DNA from 4 places in the Nonomuraea sp. NPDC052265 genome. Region 2 is predicted to be linked to each of the others. Evidence: riboswitches for the same ligand, from Rfam matches in the RefSeq annotation. Region 2 holds a riboswitch; each other region holds the start of a gene.
What was found. A riboswitch is a leader RNA that binds a small molecule or an ion and turns the genes downstream of it on or off. The one in region 2 is predicted to bind cyclic di-AMP.
Positions count from the first base shown of each region.

Region 1: linked by a shared signal. The riboswitch ahead of ACIHAD_RS10320 (C40 family peptidase) and the one ahead of ACIHAD_RS36245 (NlpC/P60 family protein) in region 2 are both predicted to bind cyclic di-AMP.
Region 3: linked by a shared signal. The riboswitch ahead of ACIHAD_RS18965 (hypothetical protein) and the one ahead of ACIHAD_RS36245 (NlpC/P60 family protein) in region 2 are both predicted to bind cyclic di-AMP.
Region 4: linked by a shared signal. The riboswitch ahead of ACIHAD_RS16385 (CHAP domain-containing protein) and the one ahead of ACIHAD_RS36245 (NlpC/P60 family protein) in region 2 are both predicted to bind cyclic di-AMP.

Region 1 covers NZ_JBIUBJ010000003.1:182,461-186,755, reverse strand. Annotated here, with positions in the region: gene ACIHAD_RS10330 (M48 family metallopeptidase) at 1-458, opposite strand, end outside; gene ACIHAD_RS10325 (hypothetical protein) at 470-1,300, opposite strand; gene ACIHAD_RS10320 (C40 family peptidase) at 1,501-1,953, opposite strand; cyclic di-AMP (ydaO/yuaA leader) riboswitch at 2,114-2,276, opposite strand; gene ACIHAD_RS10315 (NlpC/P60 family protein) at 3,179-4,105, opposite strand; gene ACIHAD_RS10310 (NYN domain-containing protein) at 4,238-4,295, opposite strand, start outside.
Region 2 covers NZ_JBIUBJ010000017.1:49,074-53,368, reverse strand. Annotated here, with positions in the region: gene ACIHAD_RS36255 (RDD family protein) at 1-1,088, opposite strand, end outside; gene ACIHAD_RS36250 (amino-acid N-acetyltransferase) at 1,174-1,743, opposite strand; cyclic di-AMP (ydaO/yuaA leader) riboswitch at 2,031-2,182, shown strand; gene ACIHAD_RS36245 (NlpC/P60 family protein) at 2,189-3,232, shown strand; gene ACIHAD_RS36240 (LuxR C-terminal-related transcriptional regulator) at 3,261-3,473, opposite strand; gene ACIHAD_RS36235 (cytochrome P450) at 3,659-4,295, shown strand, end outside.
Region 3 covers NZ_JBIUBJ010000005.1:421,806-426,100, forward strand. Annotated here, with positions in the region: gene ACIHAD_RS18955 (MFS transporter) at 1-679, shown strand, start outside; gene ACIHAD_RS18960 (DUF5302 domain-containing protein) at 727-927, shown strand; cyclic di-AMP (ydaO/yuaA leader) riboswitch at 1,093-1,227, shown strand; gene ACIHAD_RS18965 (hypothetical protein) at 1,405-2,118, shown strand; gene ACIHAD_RS18970 (alpha/beta fold hydrolase) at 2,248-3,129, shown strand; gene ACIHAD_RS18975 (hypothetical protein) at 3,138-3,509, opposite strand; gene ACIHAD_RS18980 (roadblock/LC7 domain-containing protein) at 3,535-3,906, opposite strand; gene ACIHAD_RS18985 (DUF4388 domain-containing protein) at 3,939-4,295, opposite strand, start outside.
Region 4 covers NZ_JBIUBJ010000004.1:600,726-605,020, reverse strand. Annotated here, with positions in the region: gene ACIHAD_RS16400 (RNA polymerase sigma factor) at 1-173, opposite strand, end outside; gene ACIHAD_RS16395 (YciI family protein) at 217-645, opposite strand; gene ACIHAD_RS16390 (class I SAM-dependent methyltransferase) at 810-1,628, shown strand; gene ACIHAD_RS16385 (CHAP domain-containing protein) at 1,682-2,386, opposite strand; cyclic di-AMP (ydaO/yuaA leader) riboswitch at 2,399-2,536, opposite strand; gene ACIHAD_RS16380 (Gfo/Idh/MocA family protein) at 2,657-3,610, opposite strand; gene ACIHAD_RS16375 (aldo/keto reductase) at 3,630-4,295, opposite strand, start outside.

The DNA of each region.
Region 1 (4,295 bases), on a different contig from region 2:
GTGGCCCTCTTCGGGCGCTGGGCGTCGTCGGCCGGGGGGCCGGCGTGCTTGGCGTGGGGGCGGTCGTCGGGGGTGGAGGGATGGGGGTGGCGGGGGTCCTCGGTGTCGGGGTCGGCGTCCGCGTCGGGGCGGACGTCCGGACGGGCGTCGGGGGCGTCCGGGTCGTCCGGGTCGTCGGGGTGCCCCGAGTGTTCGGGGGGCTCGACGGTCCCTTCCGGCCCGGCGCCGGAGGGTCCAGTGCTGGAGGACCCGGCGCCGGAGGACCCGGCGCCGGGAGGTTCGTCGTTGCCGGAGGGGGGCGGGGGGCCGTCGTCGCCGGGGCGCCTGCCTTCGCCGCCCCTGATGGCCACACCCCCACCGTGCCCGGTCTCGACCGCCGTGCCGGGCTCGTCGGCCCCTCTGGCGACCGCTCCTGCGGGCTCGTCCCCCTCCCGGGGCGGGTCGTTCCGCTCGCTCATCTGCCTCCCCTTCACGCGAGCTGCTCTCGTACGTACTCGCGCCACCGTGCCGCCAGTGTCTCGGCGGTGAGCCCCACGGAGGCGAGCGCCTGATCGACGCCGGCCACGCGGGCATCACGGTAGAGCCGTACCAGGGTCCCGTCACCGAACCGGTCTGCGAGGAAGCGACACGCCATCCAGGCCTCCTGGTACGCCCGCGCGAGCCGTCCGGGATCGGCGGCCGTAGGGGCGAAAGCCGCAGGTCCGGGCAACTCGCTCGGCAGCCTGCCGGCCCGTACTTCGGCGGCGAGCTCGGCGGCGGCCGTCCTGATGGGGAGCCCGGCGTCGCGGTAGGCCACGTAGTCGGCGAATCCCTCGTAGAGCCAGACGGGCAGCCGGTCGGTGCCCGCGGCGACGTGGGTGAGTTCATGGGTGAGGACGACGTCACGTCCGGTGGGGGTGAGCCGCGCGAAGGAGCCGGGCACGACGATCACCCTGGCGCCGTCGGCCACCGCGGCCAGCCCGTCCAGCGGGCCCGTGCCCGCCAGCGTGGCCGCCTCGGCGTCGGTGTCCGGTACGACGACCACCGCGCGTACCGGCCGGCCGAGCACCTCGGACACCCGCCGTCCGGCGAGGTCGGCGCGGCGGGCGAGATCGGCGAGCACGCCGGGCTCGGCGCGATGCCCCACGACCACGGACCGTCCGCCGCGGGCCACCTGACCGCCGTCGCCCCACGACCCCCGCGCCCCGGCGGGCAGGACGGTGTCGGGCGGCGCGTCGGCGACCACGAGAACCGCCGCCAGCAGCAGGACGGGCAGGAGCAGACGCGGACCGCGGAGGAACGGACGCACCTGCGAGGACACGGCCCGATGCTAGTCGGCCCGGAGGCCCTCACGACCCCTTCACCAGGGCCGGGCATGCGCCGCCTTCACAAGGCCGGACCTGTTCATGACGCCGGACATGTTCCCGACGCCGGACATGTTCCCGAGGCGGACATGTTCCCGAGGCCGGACATGCGACAGGCCCCGGCCCGGACCGGGGAGGGTCCGGGCGGGGCCTGTTGTCACGCGCCGGGACGCACCGCGCCGACGAACGACGACTTCCGCCATCCGCCCAGTTTGTCGATGCGCACCCGTTCGCCGGTCCTCGGCGAATGGATCATCTTGCCGTGGCCGACGTACATGCCGACGTGGCCCAGCCCGTTGAAGAACACCAGGTCGCCCGGCTTGAGATGGCGCCAGGAGACCTTGTGCCTGATGCGGGCGAACTGGCTGCTCGCCACGCGCGGGAGTCGCACCCCGGCCTTCTTCCAGGCGTACTGGACGAGTCCGGAGCAGTCGAACGAACCAGGACCCGTGGCCCCGTACCGGTACGGGTCGCCGATCTGGTGCTTGGCGACGACGACGGCCCTGCGGGCCTTCGACGTCTGCCGAGCGGCTCTCGCCGCCTTCGCCGACCTGGCGCTCTTCGCCGACTTGGCCGACTTGGCAGTGGCCGCCTTGGCGGTGCTGGACACCGCGGTGAGCCTGACGGCCGATTCGCTAACCGTCTGCGCCCCGGCCGGCACGGCATGGAGGACCGCACCTCCGGCCGTCACGGTCATCGTGAGTGCGACGCCCCTCAGGGCAAGACGGGACAGACGGGGGTTGTGCAGAGAGGTAGACAGGATTTCTCCTTGTGTCTTCCACGAACGCCTACCGGGTTAGCTGACGGATTCGGGCCTGGAAGTCGCCCTACAGCGCGCTAAGCGCTGATTCACCCCTGATCCCGGGGGATGACGGGATCTTTGGGTCCCCGGCTCCGTGCCTCCTGGCTGCACGGACTCGGCAGGTCGCCACCCGATCGATGTGTCTCAATGGGGATATCGGCGGCGACCGACGGATTTTTATCTTGTCCACATCGGGGGTTCCGATGTCGGGTCGCGGCTCGCATGGCTTGCTGACCGCGACGCCAGAAACTACGCCGAAGGGTCAAGATTTGGCAAAAGGGGAGTCAGGTTGTAAAGATCAGATAAAGGTGGAAGTAAGGAGCGAAACCCCTGCTGGAGCGGAGGGCGTCGTTACCTGAATGTGACCCTTCTCACACTTCCCGCCACACCCGGTTGTCAGGACCCTTTCACCCCTTTCGTCCCCTTCATCCCCCCACCCTGACAACGCCCGAACACGACCGGACAGCGACTGCGGACGACCGACTTCCGGACATGCCGCCCCCGCTCCCGAAAGCAGCCGGGCTCGACATGGCTCCCACGCGAGAGGAACAAGGTCGGCCGCTTGGGGCGGCGTACAAGGCGCTCCGACCCCCGTGGCCGAGGACGCGGACGGAGCGGGCTGGGAGGCGACGGCGGGTCCTCGACACGGGTGATGGCGGAGAGGCGCGAGGCTGTGGACAGCCGGTCTGAGGCTCGGGCCTGGGCGGCGGGGAGAGTGGAGGCGAGGCCAGGCGGCCCGGGACAGGGCGGCATGGGAGTGGGCCGCTATGGGGAGTGGCTCCCGTGCGGCCGGACGGCAGGGGACGCGCTGAGGACACCCGTACGGCCCGTTGTGGCTCTCATTTCCACCCTGACGGCCAGGAGGGCGGACGGTGGGCCGGGTGCTGGAACGGGAGCCTGGACGTGCCTCGGGGTGCTCGACTTGGGCCGGAGGTGGGGACCGTCCTACTGCGGCCGTCGCACTGGCCATCCTGCTGGGGCCGCCCCACTGGGGTTGGTAGTGGGGCGGGATTCACAAGGGTGGGGAGGGGCGTCAGGGGCGGATGGCGCCGACGAGGGAGCGGCCGTAGTCGGCGAGGCGGACGACCTTGACGACGTCGCCCGTCTGCGGCGCATGCACGATCTTGCCCCCGCCCGCGTAGATGCTGACGTGCCCGAGCCCCTCGCTGAAGATCAGGTCCCCCGGCTGGAGGTTCTTGATGTCCACCTTGCGGCCGGCGCCCCAGGCCCACTGCTGCCACGTCGTACGCGGCAACGAGACGCCGGCCGCACGCCAGGCGGCCTGGGTCAGTCCTGAGCAGTCGTAGCCACGTGGGCCCGTGCCGCCGTAGATGTACGGCTTGCCGACCTGGGCGAAGGCGAAGCGCAGGACGGCGGCCGCGCTGCCCGAGGCGGGCCCGGTGTACTTGATGCCGGTGCTGTTGGGGTTGCCCGGGTTGTACGCCCCCAGCTTGTCCAGGAGCTTCTTCTGCTGGCCGACCAGCTTCAGGACCTCGGCGCGCTCCTTCTGGACGGCGTCCCGCTCCTTGTCGGCGTCCGCGAGGGCGGCCTCGGCGTTGTCGCGCTCGGCCTTGAGCCCCTTGTTCTCGCGGTCGAAGGCGGCCAGCTTCTCCAGCCGCTCGCGCGAGAGCTGCCCTGCCATGGCCAGCCCGGCCAGCAGGTTCTCGGGGGCGTCGGCGCCGACCATGCCGGGCAGCGACGCGACGTCCCCGCCCATCTTGTACGAGTCCACCGCCACCCTGATGATCTCGGCCCGCAGGTCGGCGACCGTCTGCAGCTTCTGCTTGTAGCGGTCGTTCAGCCTGGTGTAGGCGCTCTTGGCCTTCTTGTACTCCTCGGTCGCCGTGTTGTACCGGTCGACGACCTTGTCGGCCTTGTCGTTGAGCTTCTCCAGCTTGGCCTTGGCCTGCTTGAGAGTGGGCTTGGGATCAGCGAGCGCCGCACCCATCGGGACCGTCATCAGTCCGATCGCGAGACCCGCGGCCACCGTCACCCGGCCAAACCTCACAGCGTCGCCTCCCAGGGATTACACCTGGGGCGAAATAGTACAGAAGTGGCGGGCGGGGTCTTGCCAAAAGTGCTAATTCGTAACTTATGCACGGCCCAACCGGCGCAGCAGCAAAGCCGACGGAACCGGTCTGGCACCCATC
Region 2 (4,295 bases):
TGGCCGTATGCCTGGCCGTACTGCTGCTGGTCGCCGTACTGCTGCTGGCCGTAACCCTGCTGGTCGCCGTACTGCTGCTGGCCGTAGCCCGGCTGCTGACCGTACTGGGGCTGCTGGCCGTAGCCCTGCTGCCCCGCTGCGGCCTGCTGACCGTACTGGGCTTCCTGGCCGTAGCCGGGCTGGGCCTCCTGGCCGTAGCCGGGCTGGGCCTCCTGGCCGTAACCGGGCTGGGCGTACTGCTGGCCCGATGACTGCGGCTGCTGGCCGTAACCCTGCTGGCCCGAGGCGGCCTGCTGACCGTACTGGGCCTCCTGGCCGTAGCCCTGCTGCTGGCCGTAGCCGGGTTGCGACTGCTGACCGTAGTCGGGTTGCGACTGCTGGCTGTAGTCGGGCAGCGACTGGGGCTGCTGGCCGTACTGGGGCTGCTGGCCGTAGCCCTGCTGCCCCGAGGCGGCCTGCTGACCGTACTGGGCCTCCTGGCCGTAGCCGGGCTGGGCCTCCTGACCGTAACCGGGCTGGGCGTACTGCTGGCCCGAGGACTGCGGCTGCTGGCCGTAACCCTGCTGGCCCGAGGCGGGCTGCTGGCCGTAGCCCTGCTGACCGTACTGCGCTTCCTGGCCGTAGCCCTGCTGTCCGTAGCCCTGCTGGGCGGAGGACTGCTGGCCGGAGGACTGCGGCTGCTGGCCGTAGCCCTGCTGGCCCGTGGCGGCCTGCTGGCCGTACTGGGCCTCCTGGCCGTAGCCGGGCTGGGTGTACTGCTGGCCCGAGGACTGCGGCTGCTGGCCGTAGCCCTGCTGCTGGCCGTAGCCCTGCTGCTGGCCATATCCCTGCTGCTGGCCGTACTGGGGCTGCTGGCCGGAGCCCTGCTGCTGACCGTACTGCTGCGGTTGCTGACCATATTGGGGTTGCTGGCCATAGCCCTGTTGCTGCTGCTGGCCATATGGGGGCTGGCCGTAGGCGTCGTCCGCCCGGTAGCCGACCACAGTCACGTCCGGGTCGGGTTCACCGGGGCGACGGCCCTGGTGCTGCCCGTACTCGGGGTTCTCGCCGGATTCGTCCTGTGGATACGGCGGCTGTCCGGTGCTCACCGTGTCACCTCGCTTCGAGTGCGCATGTGGCACGTGTCAGGACACATGCCTGTGCTGCCCAACGTATCGACATAGGTATCAACAATCACCTTTCCAAGTGGTCAAGGTCCGCGTCACCCGATGTCAGATGCAGCAGCATGCGGGTGTTGCCAAGGGTGTTCGGTTTGACGTGCTCCAGATCAAGGAACTCCGCCACACCCTCGTCGTACGAGGCCAGCAACTCGGCGTAGACCTCGGGTGAGACCGGTGTGCCCTGGATGGGGCGGAAACCGTGCCTCGCGAAGAAGTCGACCTCAAAAGTCAGACAGAATACACGCCGCAGCCCCAGATCCTTCGCCTGCCGGACGAGTGCCGAGACGATCCGATGCCCGACCCCCGTTCCCCGGCACGCGGGATCGACCGCCACCGTACGGACCTCGGCGAGGTCCTCCCAGAGCACGTGGAGCGCGCCGCAGCCGACGACCTCCCCGCTCCGCTCGGCCACCCAGAACTCCTGGACGTCCTCGTACAGCGTGACCGTGGCCTTCTCCAGGAGCCGCGGCCCCGCGCCCGCGTAGGTGTCCACGAGACGCCTGATCGCGCGCACGTCGGGCGTGCGGGCACGCCTGACCACGACCGCGGTCTCGGGGACTGCCACTTCGGCCACCTGCTCCATGGCTCTCCAGGGTACAGATCTCATTACGGCTCAGCCCTAAATCCCACGTCTCGGGCATCTCATCACATGCCGTGGTCAGATGAACACGCACTGACTTGGAGCCTTCCTCCAGCCCTCAGCCCCCCAAATGCTGGACAAAAGGTGCAGAAGCCCGCTTCCGTACGGCTACCCACGAGATCACCTTGTGACCCTTCAGTTGTGAAACCTCTACAGACTCGGCAGTTCCGGTTGAGCGTGAACCCGGAGTGCATTAGTGTCCAGCGACGATGTTCTCCGCGTAATGCGCGCGGAAAGACACGCCCAATTCCCGCGAGGGAAGCCGGGGAACCACCGGTGGCGAGCACCTCGCGCCACCACTCGGGGTGAATCCGATCATCTCGGTAGGGCTGCTCCGGCCCGAACCCGTCAGCTAACCCGGCCGGCGTCGATGAGAGGAGCTTGGTTGGTGAAGCGGACGCTCGACCGCGGAGGGAAGTCGGGAGGCAGGCACGCCCGCCCCCGGGAACAGGCCGGGCGCTCACGGCGCCTCGGCGTCATCGGCGCCGCCGTCGCCGCGATCCTGTTCGCCGTCCCCGTCGGTTCCGCCGCCGCCGACCCGAAACCGTCGCTCTCCGACCTGGCCGACCAGGTCGAGAAGATGCACGAAGAGATCGAGACGCTGACCGAGGAGTACAACGGGCAGCGCGAACGGCTGAAGGCCGCGCAGAAGGCCAACGACGCCGCCCAGAAGATCCTGGCCACCAGCGAGTCCGACCTGGCCGCCAAGCGCGCCAGGGCCACGTTGCTGGCCCAGAACGCCTACATCACCGGCGGCCTGGACAAGGCCCTGGTCTTCGCCCAGTCCGACGACCCCGAGACCTTCCTCGACCGGGCCGCGACCACGTACGCGCTCGAACAGCAGCAGGGCGAGGAGGTCAACCAGCTCGCCAAGGCCATGGAGGCCGCCGAGCGGGCCAGGGCCGGCGCCAAGACCCGCATCGCCGAGGTCCAGAAGCTCGTCAGCGATCTGGAGGGCAGGCGCTCGAAGATCACCAAGCTGGTCACCAAGGTCGAGAGCAACCTCTACCGGCGGGCCGTCGGCGAGGCCGGCCGGCCCGGCACCCGCGCCGTACGCGTCAACCTGCCGGTCATCGGCGACGGCAAGGCCGCCCAGGCCGCCAAGTGGGCCCTCACCCAGCAGCTCAAGCCGTACGTGTGGGGCGCGGAAGGGCCGCGCTCCTACGACTGCTCCGGCCTGGTGATGGCCGCCTACCAGCGCGTGGGCATCTCGCTCCCCCACTACACCGGCGACCAGTGGACGGCCGGCACGCACGTCGACCGCGACGAGCTCCGCCCCGGCGACCTGGTCTTCTTCTACAGCGACCTGCACCACGTCGGCATCTACATCGGCGGCGGCATGATGGTCCACGCCCCGCAGACGGGCGACGTCGTGCGGATCGCCTCGATCGACAGGCGGCCGTTCGCCGGCGGCGTGCGCATCGCGGACTGATCGGCGAACCACTTCGGACCGCGCGCCGCTAGATGAGCTGGCGGCGCGCCGCCCAGGCCACGGCCTCGATCGCCGTGGCCACGCCTATGCGGTCGCAGATGCCTCGCAGTCTCCGGCGCACGGTCCGTCCGCTGATATCCAGCCGTCTGCCGACCCGGTCGACGGTCACTCCTCTGGCCAGCTCAGCCAGTAACGCCAAATCCGCGTGGCTCAGCTCAACGCCTTCAGTGAGCACATCCACCGGGAGCCCTCCCCCCAACAGCAGAACTTGGACCTTTCAGTCGAAGCAAAGCCGCTCGTCTCGGTGAAGGTAAACGCATCGTGGAAAGGTCGTCAAGCATGACAATCGGCGCCCTTGACCAGTGCTATTGACATGATCACTTATATGTGACGTACTCCGCATATGTCGGCACGCCATGACCCGCTATGAACGGTCCAAACGATCAATTCGGCGGCCCGGTCCCGCCGCCGATGAGCGCCACCGACCTGCTGGGTTTTGATCCCTCGGATCCGCAATTTGTGCGCGATCCGTACGTCCGATATCGCGAGCTGCGGGCGGCCGGGCCGATCTTCAGAACGCGCGGCGGGCTGCTCGTCGTGACCACGTACGAGCTGTGCGCGGCAGTGCTGCGCGACCCGGGGTTCGGTCACGGAACGTCCGCACCCGTGGCGGAAGAGGCAGGTCAGCCCGGCAGGTCGTTCCTGCTCATGGACCCGCCCGATCACACCCGGTTGCGTGGCCTCGTCAGCCGCGCGTTCACGCCGCGCATGGTGGAACGGCTCAGGCCGCGGGTCGAGGAGATCACCGCCGGACTGGTCGCGCGGCTGCCGGAGGAGGCGGAGCTGATTTCCGGCTTCGCCCACCCGCTGCCGGTGATGGTGATCAGCGAGATGCTCGGGGTGCCCCCGGAGGACCACGAGCGCTTCCGCGGATGGAGCGAGGCCCTTGCCCGCGGACTTGACCCGATGCTGACAGATGCCCTCATGTCGGAAACGGAGCGTTCCAGGAACGAGTTCCGCGACTACTTCCGCCGCCTGATCGCCCTGCGGCGCGACCGTCCCG
Region 3 (4,295 bases), on a different contig from region 2:
GCCGATGCACCTGTTCCGGGACCGCACGTACACGCTGGTCAACGCGACCTCGTTCGTCACGGCCTTCTGCATGTACGCCGGCGTGGTGTTCCTGCCGCGCTACTTCCAGCAGGCGCTGGGCGTCAGCGCCACCGAGTCCGGGCTGCGGATCTACCCGATGACGCTGGCCATGGTGGCGGGCAGCGCGCTCATGGGGACGCTGATGTCCAGGACGCGCACGTACAAGCCGTGGCTGGTCGGGGCGCCGTTCCTGCTGGCGGCCGGCAGCCTGCTCTGCCTGAACCTGACCCCGCACACCGACGGCCTGTGGCTGGCCGGGTGGATGGTGCTCCTCGGGCTCGGCATGGGGCCGATGTTGTCGGGACTGACCGTGGCCGTGCGGCAGGCCGTCGAGCCGCGGTACATCGGCACCGCCTCGGCCAACCTCACCTTCTTCCGGCAGATCGGCGGCTCGGTGGCGCTGGCCCTGGCCGGCACGGCGTACACGTCGGTCATCACCACGGACGCGCCCGTGCACGGACTCGCGGCCGCGCACGCCTCGGCGGCGGCCCTGGTGATCCCGTCGCTCGGCGTGGCGGGCGCGGTGATCGCCCTGGTCGCGCTGGTCATGATGCCCGGCAGGCGGCTGGAGCGGCCGCCGGCACAGGAAAGCAGAGTGGAGGCCGGTTTCGCGTCGTAAGCGGCGTCATGCGAAGCTGTGGATGTCCCCAATACCAGGAGGTCCTCATGGCGGAAACACCGGAGCCGGAAGTCAGCGAGACTCCCGAGGACGAGATGAAGCGCAAGTTCCGCGAGGCGTTGGAACGCAAGCGTGATCAGCAGGCCGACTCGGCCGCGGGTGGCAGGGGCGTGGACCCGTCGAAGATCCACGGGGCGCACGGTCCGGCCGGGAGTAAAAGATCCTTCAGGCGCAAGAGCGGCGGCTGAAAGGCCCGATTTAACTGGGGGTACGGCATGCCGTACCCCCTTTCTCTTTACCTCGATAGGTAGATCTTTACCCGGTTCATGACGATTCGTTTGTATTTGTCCGAATCTCTGGGTACCGTCTTAACCAATTACCAGCTGGTGGCGTAGTCCCTACCAGGAGAGGGGCGACAGCTGGCGCCGAATCCCGACTTGTCGGGAACCGGGGAACCATCTCATTGGGGTGAATCCGGCCATGTGCCGGTAGGGCATCTCCACGCCCGAACCCGTCAGCTAACCCGGTAGGCGAGATGGAGAGGACTTCACCGCATGTACCAGCTCGTCGTACCCCCGGACAGTGTAGTGACGACCGCCTACTGAGCGGTCTCTTCCCTGACTTTCCCCCACGCGCCGCGTAACCACCTTTTCGGCGCTCTGCCCGGTTACGCACCGTAGTCACGCGCGTTCCCCCTGTCCCCTCGCGAAGGACTTCACTGCTTCATGTCTCGATTTGGCCTGCGCTCTCTCGCCCTGTTGTCCGTGTCCGCCGTGGGCGCGCTGACGATTTCCGCCACCGGCGCCCACGCCGACACCGGCGACGACCAGAAGATCCTGCTCAAGGGTTCCACCAAGGCCTCCTACTTCTGGGACGACTCCTCCGGCCGCGCCGGCGACACCGGTCTCCCCGCCAGCGGCAAGCCCATGCAGAAGGGCCTGGCCGCCAGCCCCAGCTGGCCCCTCATGACCGAGGGCTACGTGACGTACAACGGCAAGAAGATGCCGTTCTTCGTGGGCGACCGCGGCCCCGGCGAGCCCTCCAGCCGCGGCGTCATGCTGGACCTCGACGCCAAGACCTTCGCCGAGCTGACCGGCGGCACCTTCAACCCCGACACCCTCGGCGTGGACGGCAACGGCGGCGAGGGCCACATCAAGATCGACTACGTCATCACCAAGTGGGGCGACGGCAAGGGCAAGAAGAACTACCCCGTGGCCTTCTCCAGCGGCGCGTGGGGCAGGTACGACGCCAACCCGGCCGAGCCCCCCACGGTCCTGGCCGACAAGCCCGCCGACGACGCGACCGGTTCCGCCGGCGGTCAGGGTGGCGTCGGGAAGACCGTCGCGATGGGCGGCACCGTCATGGCCGGCGTGCTGGTGCTGGCCGGCGGCGGCGCGGTGCTCGGCAGCGAGCGCCTGCGCAAGCTCCTCAACGACTGATCCGCGCATCGACGACGGATCCGCGGATCAACGACGGATCCGCGGATCAACGCTGACCCGTGGATCGACTGCGGACCCGCGGACATACCGGCCTTTACGCCGGGCGACCAGAATGACATTCTGGTCGCTGTGATCCAGCGCGCAGCCGCCAACGGCATCGAGATCGCCTACGAGAGCTTCGGCTCACCCGCGGGCAGGCCCCTGCTGCTCATCATGGGACTCGGCGCCCAGCTCATCCACTGGGACGACGAGTTCTGCGAACTCCTGGCCGATCAGGGCCACCACGTCGTCAGGTTCGACAACCGCGACGCGGGCCTGTCCACGCACCTCCACGACGAGGGCGTCCCCCCATGGGGAGCGCCCTCGCCGTACGTGCTGGACGACCTGGCCGACGACAGCGCCGGGCTCATGGACGTCCTGGGCCTGCCCGCCGCGCACGTCGTCGGCGCCTCGATGGGCGGGATGATCGCCCAGGCGCTGGCCCTCCGGCATCCCGCGCGCGTGCTGAGCCTGACCTCGATCATGTCCACGCCCGGCCCCCAGGCGGCCCCGCCGACCGAGGCGGCCGCCGCGGTGCTGTTGGCCAAGCCCGCGACCGACCGCGAGACGGTCGTCGCCGGCGCCCTGGCGACCTGGGCCGTCATCGGGTCGCCCGGCTACGAGCTGGACCGCGAACGCGTCGCCCGGCTGGCCGGGCTCGCCTTCGACCGCTGCCACGACCCGGCCGGCACGGCCCGCCAGCTCGCCGCCATCATGGGCTCCGGCGACCGTACGGCGGCGCTGGCCGGGCTGAAGGTGCCCGCGCTGGTCATCCACGGCGAGGACGACCAGCTCGTGCCGCCCGCCGGCGGCCGGGCCACCGCGGCCGCCATCCCGGGCGCCCGCCTGGTCACCTACCCCGGCATGGGCCACGACCTGCCCCGCCCCCTCTGGCCCGCGATCATCGCCGAGATCACCGGCCACACCGGCTCCGCGGCGCCCGTACGGCCGGAGGTCGCCACGGAACCGTGAGGCGGCGCTCAGAGCTCCAGCTTCTCCTCGATGACCTTGAGCATGTGCCGGGCCAGGGCCAGATTGGCCCGGTTGCGGTCGAGGGCGAGGTAGAGGAACAGGCCCTTGCCGCTGCGGCCCGTGAGCGGGCGGATGATGTGGTACTGGGCGGTCAGCGTGATGAGGATGTCCTCGATGCCGTCCTTGAGGCCCAGCGAGTCCATCGTGCGCAGTTTGGCCTTGATGACCTCGGTGTTGCCCGCCGCCGCGACCTGAAGGTCCAGCTCCTTCGAGCCGCCGAGCGTGCCGAGCGCCATGCCGCTGCCGTGGTCGACGATCGCCGCTCCGATCGTGCCGTCGATGCTCATCATCTCCTTGAGGGAGACGTCCATGCCTGCCATGCTTTCCTCCGCTTCGGTGGGATGGTCAGTGCTTGCGTGCCACGGCGGCCACGGAGGCCGCCGTCTTCCTGCCCTCCAGCCGGAGGAGCCCGACGTTGGCGCCGGGTCCCGCCAGGACCGTGAGGACGATCGTGGGGCCCGCGGCGTAGAAGGCCACGAACCCGGCGGTGCCGGACACGAGGGTCTCCTCGAACGTCCCGCGGCCCGCCATGGTCAGCATCCGGCTGCTCATCGCGAGCAGCGCGGCCGACAGCGCCGCCGCCTGCTCGCCGGTCTCTCCTTCGGGGTCGCAGGCGATGCGCAGGCCGTCCACGGTGCAGGCGACGCTGCCGGTGACGTCCGGCGTGCGCCCGCGCAGGAGCTCCATCTCCGCCAGGACCTCTTGCCGTAGCTCCACGGGTGGCCTCCTCCTGCGTCGTGAGGGGAACCTCACGGCATCTCCTCCAGCGCCTTCTTCAGCCGCCGCAGCAGCCTCAGATCGGTCGGGTCGCCCGTCGGCACCGGTCCGGCGACCGGTCCGGCCGCGCCGTCGCCGGCGGAGACCGTCACGGGGCTCGGCACCCGTTTGGGCAGCGCCTCCCCGTCGTCGGGGCGGCGTTGGGGCTGCGCGGGCCGCACCGGGTCCGGCGGGACGAGGAGGCCGGCGGCGGCCAGCCTCCTGACGGCCAGCAGCACCGAGTAGCCCGACCGGCCCAGGTGCCGGGCCAGCTCCAGCGGGGTGGCCTTCTGGTCGGCCCGTACGACGACCTCCCACTGCACCTGGCTGAGCGCCACCCCGTGCCCGGG
Region 4 (4,295 bases), on a different contig from region 2:
GCCGCGACCAGCGCGTCCTGGGCCAGCTCCTCGGCCAGGCCGACGTCGCGCACCAGCCCGGCGAGGCCGGCGATGAGCCGGGCGGCCTCGATCCGCCAGACCGCCTCGATCGCCCGGTGCGTCTCGGATGCCGTCGTCGCCTCGATCGCCCGGTGGGGGCCGGAAGCCGTCATCGGCTCATGACACCAGCCGCCGCCCGCGGTCCGCAAGCCGAGGTCAGAGCTCTCGCGTGCCCAGGCGCCGGCGCATGGCCCGCTCCCGCTCGACCTCCTCCGGGTCGGACGAGGCCGCGTCCGGCGCGTCGGAGGCGTCGTACACCCGCCACACGTCCAGCGCGATCCCGTCGCAGCCCTCGGGGACGGGCACGCGCAGGGCCCACTCGACGGCCTCCTCCCTGGACTTCACCTGGATCAGCCAGAACCCCGCGATCAGCTCCTTGGCCTCGGCGAACGGGCCGTCGATCACCGTCGCCCGGCCGCCGCTGTAGGCGATCTGCGCGCCCTGCGAGCTCGGGTAGAGTCCCTCGGCGGCCAGCAGCACCCCCGCTCTGGCCAGCGCCTCGTTGTAGGCGTGCATGTTGTCGACGACCTCCTGGCTGGGCAGCGCCCCCGCCTCGGTCTCCGCACCGGCCTTGCCGACGATCATGAATTTCACGCTGCCGTCCCTTCCGTCCGAGGCCCCGCGGCGGAGCCGGTCTCGCCGATGCGTCGAACGGGCGCCGCCCGGATCGACACGCGGGCGCGGACCGTCCGTTCTCAGGGCACCGTACCGGTCGTGCGGCGGCGCGGCCGATGTGCCATCCTCGCCCCATGCCCCAACCCGCAGACGACGCCCTCGCCCCCAACCGGGCCCTCTGGGACGAGCGCGCCCGCGTCCACGGCTCGACCCCCACCGACAGGTTCTACGACGTGGACGCCTTCCTCGCCGGCCGGCAGACCCTCTACGAGCTCGACCGCCGCCTGGCCGGCGACGTCGCCGGAAAGGACCTGCTCCACCTGCAGTGCCACTTCGGCATGGACACGCTGAGCTGGGCGCGGCTCGGGGCACGGGTGACCGGCGTCGACTTCTCCCCGGTGGCGGTCGCCCGGGCCCGCGAGCTGGCGGTCAAGGCGGGGCTGGCGGCCACGTTCGTGGAGGCCGACACGCAGCGGCTGCCCGAGTCGCTGGCCGGGGGCTTCGACGTGGCGGTGGCCACGTACGGCGTGTTGTGCTGGATCGGCGACCTCGCCGCCTGGATGCGCGGCGCGGCCATGGCGCTGCGGCCCGGCGGACGGCTGGTGCTGGTCGACCTGCATCCGGCCTACGAGACGGTGGCCTCGCTCGACCCGCTGGTGGTCGACTGGCCCTACGGCGGCGGCCAGGCCCACCGCGAGACGGTGACCGGCACGTACGCCGACGCCGGGGTGGTGACCGAGGCACAGGAGACCGTCCAGTACCCGTACTCGCTGGGCGAGATCGTCACGGCGGCGGCGCGCGCCGGGCTCACGGTCGCCGAGCTGGGCGAGCACGTCGCCGCCGAGACGGACCCGCGCGGGCTGCTGCCCGAGGGCGAGGACGGCCGGTACCGGCTCCCGTTCGGGGACTCGTACCTGCCGGTCCTGTACTCGCTGGTGGCGGTCCGGTCCTGAGACGCGGCGAGCGCGCGTCCCCCGTGCGGGACGCGCGCTCGGAGCCGGGGGAGTCAGCCCGCGTACTGCGGGTAGCCGTAGCCGACGACCTGCGACGTCGGACGGACGCGCTCCTCGACCTTGCCGTTGCCGGTGTTGCCCTCGACCGTGGAGATCGTGCCGTCGCCGTTGTCCCTGGTGACGAAGCCGACGTGCTGGATGGCGTCCAGGCTCTTGCTGCCGCCCCAGGAGAAGAAGACGACGGCGCCGGGCCTGGCCTCGGTGCCCCAGCGGTCGTTGGCGGCGAACCACTTGGCGTGGGCCACGGTCCAGGCGTCCCAGCCGACCTGCGGGCGGGCGCCGGTCTGCTCGCCGACCCAGGAGACGAAGATCGAGCACCAGGGCGCGTTGAGGTACATCGCGCGGGTGCCGCCGTCGCGGGCGATGGTCTCGGCGGCGCGTTGGGAGTCGGCGTACCACTTCTGGAACTTGGTGCCACCGCCGTAGGCGTTCTCGGAGGTGCCGACCTGGGCCTTGGCCAGGGCCAGGACCTGCGCGGCGGTGACGTTGACCCGGGTCTCCTCCGCCTTGCGAACCTGGGCGGCGGCCTGCGGCGCGACCGCCGGGCGTCCGGCGGCGGCGGCCGGGTCGGCGCTGTCGGCGGTGGCCGCGGTGGCCGCGGTGGCGTGGGCGCCGATCGCGGAGGCGAGGATGGTCGCGCCGAGCGCGGCGCGGACGTAGTTGATCTTCGGGGCACGGATGGGACGGTGTTTGGCCATCGAGGGCATTACTCCTTGCTTCCATGCCGCTTACCGGGTTAGCTGACGGGTTCGGACGTGGAAGCTGCCCTACGGCACCGAAGTGCCGATTCACCCCAAAGGACGTGGGTCCCCGGTTCCGCCCGGAGGCGGATTCAGCGGTCACAGGACGATCCTGTGAAATGTCTTGCGATGGTTTGACAAAGCCGGCGGACAAACCGGACGTCTGCCGCGAGATGCCCCACAAGGTAATACATCGGGCAAGAGCAAGGCAAATGCCTAAAGGTCCAGCTAGGAGAGTTGGCCCCGCGCGTCGGCCAGAAGCCCCATCATGGCAAGGGATTCGTCAAGCGGCATGACGGCGCTCTCGGTCCGGCCCTCGGCCGTGGCGGTACGCACCTCGCGCAGTTCCCCGGCGTACCCGTTGTCGGCCGGGTCGAGCACCAGCTCCTCCGTCTCCATCGACGGCCCCGACAGCAGCACCCGCTCCGGCGCCCAGAACGGCGCCAGGATGTCGGCCCGCATCGACGTGCCCACCACGCTCGCGTCGTTGGGGTGATGCGCGAGCAGGGACACCTCCACCAGCGCCCGCCGCCCGCCCGGGTACAGCAGCACGCCGCCCGCCTCGGCGTCGACCCCGCTGGGCGCCAGCGAGCCGGTCATCCGCAGCTCCCGCGGCATGCCGAGCAGGAGCTGAGCCAGCCCGAACGGGTAGATCCCCAGGTCGAGCAGGGCCCCGCCGCCCAGCTCCGGCGCCCACAGCCGATGGGCGGGGTCGTAGGGCAGCGCGAACCCGAACGAGGCCCGCACCGAGCGGATCTCACCGAAACGCGGATCGGCCGCCACCCGCTGGATGAGCGGGTTGAAGCGCATCCACATGGCCTCCATGAGGAAGACCCCGGCCGCGCGGGCCAGCGCCACCATCCGCTCGGCGTCGGCCACGGTGGCCGCCAGCGGCTTCTCGCACAACACGGACTTGCCCGCCGCGATGGCCGCCTCGGCCACCTCCAGGTGCTGGGCGTGCGGCGTGGCGACGTAGACCGCGTCGACGGCCGGATCGGCGCACAGGGCCTCGTAGGAGCCGTAGGCCGACTCCGCGCCCAGCTCGTCGGCCAGGGCCCGCGCCCTGAGCGGGCTCCGCGAGCCGACGGCGGCCACCCGCATGCCGGGCTCGGCCGCGATGGCCGCCCCCACGGTACGCGCGATGCCGCCGGTCGCCGCTATCCCCCAGGTGAAATCTCGCACGCCCGAGATCGTAGAGCGCTCAGGTCAGGTTGAACGAGTCGGGGTCGGGCCCGATCCGCCGTCCCGCGTTCATCGCGCCGATGGCCACCAGGTCCTCGGTGTCGAGGATGAAGTCGAACACGTCGATGTTCTCCTCGATCCGGGCCGGGGTGACCGACTTGGGGATCACCACGTTGCCGAGCTGAAGGTGCCAGCGGAGCACGATCTGCGCGGGCGTCTTGCCGTACTTCTCCGACAACACGCGCAGCGCCGGGTCGGACAGCAGCCCCTTGCCCTGCCCGAGCGGGCTCCACGCCTCGGTCAGGATGCCGTTGGCCTCGTGGAAGGCCCGCATCTCGCGCTGCTGGAAGTACGGGTGCAGCTCGATCTGGTTGATCGAGGGCGTGATGTCGGTCTCGTTCATCAGCCGGGTCAGGGTGGCGACCGTGAAGTTGGAGACGCCGATGGCCTTGGCCCGGCCGTCACGGTAGATCTTCTCCAGCGCGCGCCAGGCCTGCACGTACTTGTCCTGCTGCGGGACCGGCCAGTGGATCAGGAAAAGATCTACGTAGTCGAGGCCCAGGCGGGCCAGGCTCTCGTCGAAGGCCTGCTCGGCCCGCTCGTGGTCGCCGTTCCACAGCTTGGTGGTGACGAACACCTTCTCCCGTGGCACCCCGGCGGCGCGCACGGCCCGGCCGACGCCCTC